One region of the Pseudoduganella sp. GW821-FHT12E03 genome, then DNA from elsewhere that is predicted to be linked to it. Evidence: predicted binding sites of a transcription regulator. Region 1 holds the regulator's gene; the other holds the start of a gene.
What was found. The regulator NrdR, encoded in region 1, represses ribonucleotide reductase genes. The targets are predictions, from matches to a motif close to CACNANATNTNGTG.

Region 1 (3,413 bases):
CACGTGACTGGCGAAAAGTTGAATGATCGCGGATACCCGCGGATCTTCTACGAAAGGTGGGCATCCACCGGGGAGCGTGAGACTGCACAAAATACAATAGCCGTTCGCCTGGGCAGCCGAAGTGGAATTGCACGACCGAGGCTGCCTGTCCCGTTGTTCCGGCTTTCCTCATTCGATCCTAACCTGCCAGTAACTACTCTCACGGAGTTTTTTTCATGTTCGCCAAAGATCACACCCTCGCCAGCATCGACCCGGAATTGTTTTCCGCCATCCAGGATGAAAACGTCCGCCAGCACGACCACATCGAGCTGATCGCTTCCGAAAACTACACGTCCCCAGCCGTGATGCAAGCGCAAGGCTCGCAGCTGACCAACAAATACGCTGAAGGCTACCCAGGCAAGCGCTACTACGGCGGCTGCGAACACGTCGACGTGGTGGAGCAACTGGCGATCGACCGCGTGAAAAAACTGTTTGGCGCGGAAGCGGCCAACGTGCAGCCGAACTCCGGTTCCCAGGCCAACCAGGGCGTGTTCTTCGCCGTGCTGAAACCAGGCGACACCATCATGGGCATGTCGCTGGCCGAAGGCGGCCACCTGACCCACGGCATGCCACTGAACATGTCCGGCAAATGGTTCAACGTCGTGTCGTACGGCCTGACCCCGGAAGAAGACATCGATTACGCGGCGATGGAAGCGCTGGCCAAGGAACACAAGCCTAAGCTGATCATCGCCGGCGCGTCGGCCTTCTCGAAAAAAATCGACTTCGAGCGTTTCGCCGCCGTGGCCAAAGCCGTTGGCGCGTACTTCATGGTGGACATGGCCCACTACGCCGGCCTGATCGCCGCCGGCCTGTACCCGAACCCGGTTCCTCACGCTGACTTCGTCACCTCGACCACGCACAAATCGCTGCGCGGCCCACGTGGCGGCATCATCCTGATGAAAGCCGAACACGAAAAAATCATCAACTCGGCTATCTTCCCAGGTATCCAGGGCGGCCCGCTGATGCACGTGATCGCCGGTAAAGCGGTTGCTTTCCAGGAAGCACTGCAGCCTGCGTTCGTTGAGTACCAGAAACAAGTGGTGAAAAACGCCGACGTGCTGGCGAAGACCCTGATCAAGCGCGGCCTGCGCATCGTGTCGGGCGGCACCGAGTCGCACGTGTTCCTGGTGGACCTGCGTCCGAAGAACCTGACCGGCAAAGAAGCCGAAGCCATCCTGGGCACCGCGCACATCACCTGCAACAAGAACGGTATCCCGAACGATCCGCAGAAGCCATTCGTGACGTCCGGTATCCGTCTGGGCTCGCCAGCGATGACCACCCGCGGCTTCAAGGAAGAGCAGGCTGAGCAAGTTGGCAATCTGATCGCCGACGTGCTGGACAACCCGCATGACGCCGCCACCATCGAGCGCGTGAAGGCAGCCGTAAAAGTACTGGCGGACGCGTTCCCGGTTTACGCATAATCACCTGCTTTGGTAACATCGAGAGCGCCGTCCCTTTGGGGCGGCGCTTTTTAATTTTAAATTTACCTATGGGTGCCGGGCCTTCAGGCCGGGCATCCACATTAATAAGTCACTTGCCTAATGAAATGTCCGTTTTGTCAGCATGAAGAAATCCACGTCCTCGACACCCGCATGTCGGAAGAGGGCGATGCGATCCGCCGCCGCCGGCGTTGCGGCAAGTGCGACAAGCGCTTTACGACGTACGAACGGATCGAACTGACGATGCCGTACGTGGTCAAGAAAAACGGCAGCCGCGCCGACTACTCGGCCACCAAATTGCGCGGCAGCCTGGCGCTGGCCTTGCGCAAGCGGCCGGTCTCGGCCGAAGCGGTGGACCTGGCCGTGCTGGCCATTGAAGAAAAACTGCTGACGTCCGGCCAGCGTGAAATCGATTCGCACGCGATTGGCGAACTGGTGATGCAGCAACTGAAGGCGCTCGATACGGTGGCGTACATTCGCTTCGCGTCCGTCTACAAGAATTTCGAATGCCTGGCCGAGTTCCAGGATGCCATCGAAGAAGCCGGGCACGCCGACCACGACAAGCCGCCGGCCAATCTTTCCTGATCACACTTCAATTTGTCCGGCCTGTGAGCAGGGCAAAACTCGCCGCAATTTGTCTGGCCGGCCCCGCCCGGCCTTGATCTTCCGCATGCCGTCCACCGCCTCGGCGCGTAACGTCGGGTTCTTCGAACCTGACGCGGAGGGCGACTATGCATTCCCGACATGTGCAAGGTTTTACGCTGCCGGAAGTGCTGGTGGCGCTGGTGGTGCTGGCGCTCGGCGTGCTCGGCGCGGGCGCGATGCAATTGACGGCGCAGCGCGTGCGGCTGGAGTCGCAATGGCTGACGTCGTCGTCGCGTCTGGCGGCGGATTTTGCCGGACGGCTGCGCGCCAACGCGGCGCAGGCCGATGCCGTGTATGCCGGCTTTGATTACGACGCGCAGCGCGAACCTGTTCCCGATCCTTCCTTTGCTTGCGGTACATCCCCTTGTGACAGTGCGCAACTGGCCCAGGCCGACCTCGCCGAACTGAAACAGCAAGTGGCGCAAGCGCTGCCCTCCGGGCGCGTGCGTATTTGCCGCGACCGGCACATGTGGCAAGGCGGCCGTTTGCGCTGGGCATGCGACGGTGGGGCGGATGCGCCCCTCGTCATCAAGATCGGTTGGCGCGGGCGGCTGCCTGACGGACGGCCTGATACCGATGCGGGCGACCATGCGCCGGGTGTTGCGCTGGCGCTGGCGGGAGTGGCGCCATGAACGCACGCGGCTTCGGCCTGGTGGAATTGATGCTGTCGCTGGCCATTGGTGCGCTGCTGGCGCTGGCCGCATCGGCCATGCTGGCGGGCGCCCATGCCGCCTATTCGCACCACGGCGCAGGCGCGCGGCTCGATGACAGCGGGCGGCAGGCGCTGGCCATGATGGCGCGGGCCGTGCGCCAGGCCGGTTATGCGGGCGCCGGCGCGCCGCTGCCATGGCCCGCCGCCATTACCGGTCTCGATGCGTCCGGCGTGGCGCAAAACAGCCACGGCATTGACGGGCCCTGGCCGGCCGCCGTCAATGGCAGCGACGTGCTGGCCGTGCGCCATGCCGGCGCCGGCGCTGGCAGCGGTGATGGCAGCATGACCGATTGCGCGGGCTTTGCCATCGGCGCGGGCGACGAAGGCTGGAGCATCTTCCACGTGGCCACCGGGGCCGATGGCGAAGGCGAATTGCGCTGCAAATACAAGGGCAGCAGCGGCTGGGGCGCGGACGCCATCGTACGCGGCGTCGATTCCCTGCAAATCCTGTACGGCATCGACACGGACGATCCTGCTGACGGTGTGCCGAACCGCTATCTCAACGCCACGGAGGTCACCGCGCTCGATGCCGCGGGCGGCAAGGGCTGGAGCCGCGTGGCCAGCGTGCGCATGGCGTT
Region 2 (3,413 bases), on a different contig from region 1:
GCTGGAATCCTTGCGGGCTTATTCCTTCCCCGGCAATGTGCGGGAATTGGAAAATATCCTGGAGCGGGCGCTGGCCTTTGCCAACGATGGCGTGATTGAAGTGCGTGACCTGGCATTAAAAGGCGCGCGCCTGGCCGATGCTCCACCCGGTTATGTGCCACCGCCGGTGGAATTGGAAGACACGGCATCGCCGGCATGGGCCAAAGCGCCGGAAGCGGCGGCCGCCGCTATTAGCTCGGCTTATGAGGCGGGCCATGCCATTAATAGTGCTAATAATAAGCCGCATCTTATTAATAGTGCCAATGCTATTGATGTCAATAATGCCATTAATGGCACCACCGCGATTCCAGCCATGGCGCCGAATATGCCGCCATTGCCGGTGCTCGACATATTGCCCAGCAACTTGCCGGAATATCTGGCGATGGTGGAGCGGGAAATCATCCAGCGCGCGCTGGCGCAGACCCAATATAACCGCACGCAGGCGGCCAGCCTGCTGGGCATCAGTTTCCGCCAATTGCGTTACCAGATGCAGAAATTGAATATCCAGGAACCGGATTCGTGACGTACTTCGTTGATGCGGATGGCTGGTGCGGCGGCGCGTTCCGCTACGACTCGCCCCATTACAATGCGCGCCCGGCGGACGCCGCGATTGATTTACTGGTGGTGCATAACATCAGCCTGCCCGCCGGCCGGTTTGGCGGCCCCCACGTGTCGGACCTGTTTACCGGCCGGGTAGACTATAATGCTGACCCGTCGCTGGCGGACTTGCGCGGCGTGGCAGTGTCGGCGCACTTCTTTGTGCGGCGCGACGGGCGGCTGGTGCAATATGTTTCTTGCAACGACCGTGCCTGGCATGCGGGACTCTCGCAATTCCAGGGACGCGCCAATTGCAATGACTTTTCCATCGGTGTCGAGATGGAGGGAACTGACAATGTTGCGTTTACGTCAGTCCAGTATGAAGTGCTGGCGCAACTGGCCCAGGCATTGCAGAATCGCTACCCGTTGCGTTGGATTACCGGCCATGAGCACGTGGCGCCGGACCGCAAGACGGACCCCGGACCGTGCTTTGATTGGTCCCGGATCGATGCCTTGCTGAAACAACAGGCAACGGGAAATGCTGCGTTAGTGCTTGCTCACCGGGTAACGCCTGCGGTTTAGGGCGTCCCCAAATGTCAACAGAAAAATCGGCAATCGGCAGAAATATAGCGCTTGCCGCGCCCGGGCGCCGTCACTACAATTAGTGCCATAAGTTGTGCATCGCACTAGATTTAGTGCAAAGAATTGTCGATTACTTAAAGCTGGCTTTAGAGCATCGACAGAAAATACCCACAAGATGACGCTCCGCCAGCTGAAACTTTAGTCTGGCCGCTTCATCTTGTCCGTTAGAAACACGCGATCAGCGGCCATGCAGTTTTATTCAGGAGCTTCAATGCAATCAATCCACTCTTCTGACATTTCCGTTCAGCCGGCAGCGCCGGCAGGCGCCCTGGGCGATTACCGCATCATTCGGCGCAATGGCGCCGTGGTGGCCTTCGAGCCCTCGAAAATCGCCGTCGCCGTGACTAAGGCTTTCCTGGCGGTCCAGGGCGGCCAGAGTGCGGCATCGGCCAGCGTGCGTGAAATCGTCGAAGAGTTGACCAGCAACGTGGTGACTGCCCTGGTGCGCCGCCAGCCATCGGGCGGCACGTTCCATATCGAAGACGTGCAAGACCAGGTGGAGCTGGCGCTGATGCGTTCCGGCCAGCATGACGTGGCCCGCGCCTACGTGCTGTACCGCGCCAAGCACATGGAAGAACGCCGTCTGAAGAAAGAAGCCGCTGGCGCCACCGCCATTGACGAGCCACAACTGCACGTGACGGAAAACGGCGAGCGCCGTCCGCTGGTGATGCAGGAAGTGCGCGACCTGATCAACGCCGCCTGCTCGGGCCTGGAAAAGCACGTCGATGCCGACGCCATCCTGGGCGAGACCGTCAAAAACCTGTACGACGGCGTGCCGGTCGAAGAACTGCACAAGTCCGCCATCCTGGCTGCCCGCGCGCTGATGGAAAAAGACCCGGCCTACTCGCAAGTGACGGCCCGCATCCTGCTGCACACCATCCGCAAGGAAGTGTTCGGCAAGGAAGTCCCGCAAGCCAAAGCCGCTGCCGAGTACATCGACTACTTCCCGAAATACATCGCCAAGGGCATCGAAGCGGAACTGCTGGATGTGAAACTGGCGGAATTCGACCTGGCCAAGCTGGCCAAGGCCCTGGTGGCCGACCGCGACCTGCAGTTCGGCTACATCGGCCTGCAAACCCTGTACGACCGCTACTTCCTGCACGTACGCGATATCCGTATTGAAATGCCGCAAGCGTTTTACATGCGTGTCGCAATGGGCCTGGCGCTGAATGAAGCCAACCGCGAAGCGCGCGCCATCGAGTTCTACAACCTGCTGTCGACCTTCGACTTCATGTCGTCGACCCCGACCTTGTTCAACTCGGGCACCCTGCGTTCGCAACTGTCGTCGTGCTACCTGACCACCGTGTCGGACGACCTGGAAGGCATCTACGACGCCATCAAGGAAAACGCACTGCTGGCCAAGTTTGCCGGCGGCCTGGGCAACGACTGGACCCCGGTGCGCGCACTGGGCGCCCACATCAAGGGCACCAACGGCAAATCGCAGGGCGTGGTGCCGTTCCTGAAAGTGGTCAACGACACCGCCGTGGCGGTCAACCAGGGCGGCAAGCGCAAGGGCGCGGTCTGCGCCTACCTGGAAACCTGGCACATGGACATTGAAGAGTTCCTGGACCTGCGTAAAAACACCGGCGACGACCGCCGCCGTACCCATGACATGAACACCGCGAACTGGATTCCCGACCTGTTCATGAAGCGCGTGATGGAGAAAGGCGCATGGACGCTGTTCTCGCCGTCCGAAACGCCGGACCTGCACGACAAGGTCGGCAAGGCTTTCGAAGAAGCGTATACCGGCTACGAGGCGCGTGCCGCCGCCGGCGAAATCCGCGTCTTCAAGAAAATCGAGGCGCTGGACCTGTGGCGCAAGATGCTGTCGATGCTGTTTGAAACCGGCCACCCATGGATCACGTTCAAAGACCCATGCAACATCCGTTCGCCACAGTCGCACGTGGGCGTGGTCCACAGCTCGAACCTGTGCACGGAAATCACGCTGAACACCGGTCCGGACGAAATCGCCGTCTGCAACCTGGGTTCCGTCAACCTGCCTGCCCACATGAAAGAGGGCAAGCTGGACCACGTGAAACTGCAAAAAACCATCCGCACCGCGATGCGCATGCTCGATAACGTGATCGACATCAACTATTACGCTGTCGAAAAAGCCCGCAACGCCAATATGCGCCACCGTCCGGTCGGCATGGGCATCATGGGCTTCCAGGACTGCCTGCACATGATGCGCGTGC

Region 2: the regulator NrdR is predicted to act here: its motif matches at 1,261-1,274, upstream of AC1RRC_RS13750 (ribonucleoside-diphosphate reductase subunit alpha).

Annotation. Positions count from the first base shown of each region.
Region 1 is NZ_JBXAQJ010000006.1:298,038-301,450, reverse strand. Features, by position in the region: ZMP/ZTP riboswitch at 1-121, shown strand, start outside; gene glyA (serine hydroxymethyltransferase) at 216-1,460, shown strand; gene nrdR (transcriptional regulator NrdR) at 1,581-2,063, shown strand; gene pilV (type IV pilus modification protein PilV) at 2,210-2,755, shown strand; gene AC1RRC_RS17475 (PilW family protein) at 2,752-3,413, shown strand, end outside.
Region 2 is NZ_JBXAQJ010000005.1:46,067-49,479, reverse strand. Features, by position in the region: gene AC1RRC_RS13760 (sigma-54-dependent transcriptional regulator) at 1-562, shown strand, start outside; gene ampD (1,6-anhydro-N-acetylmuramyl-L-alanine amidase AmpD) at 559-1,158, shown strand; gene AC1RRC_RS13750 (ribonucleoside-diphosphate reductase subunit alpha) at 1,430-3,413, shown strand, end outside.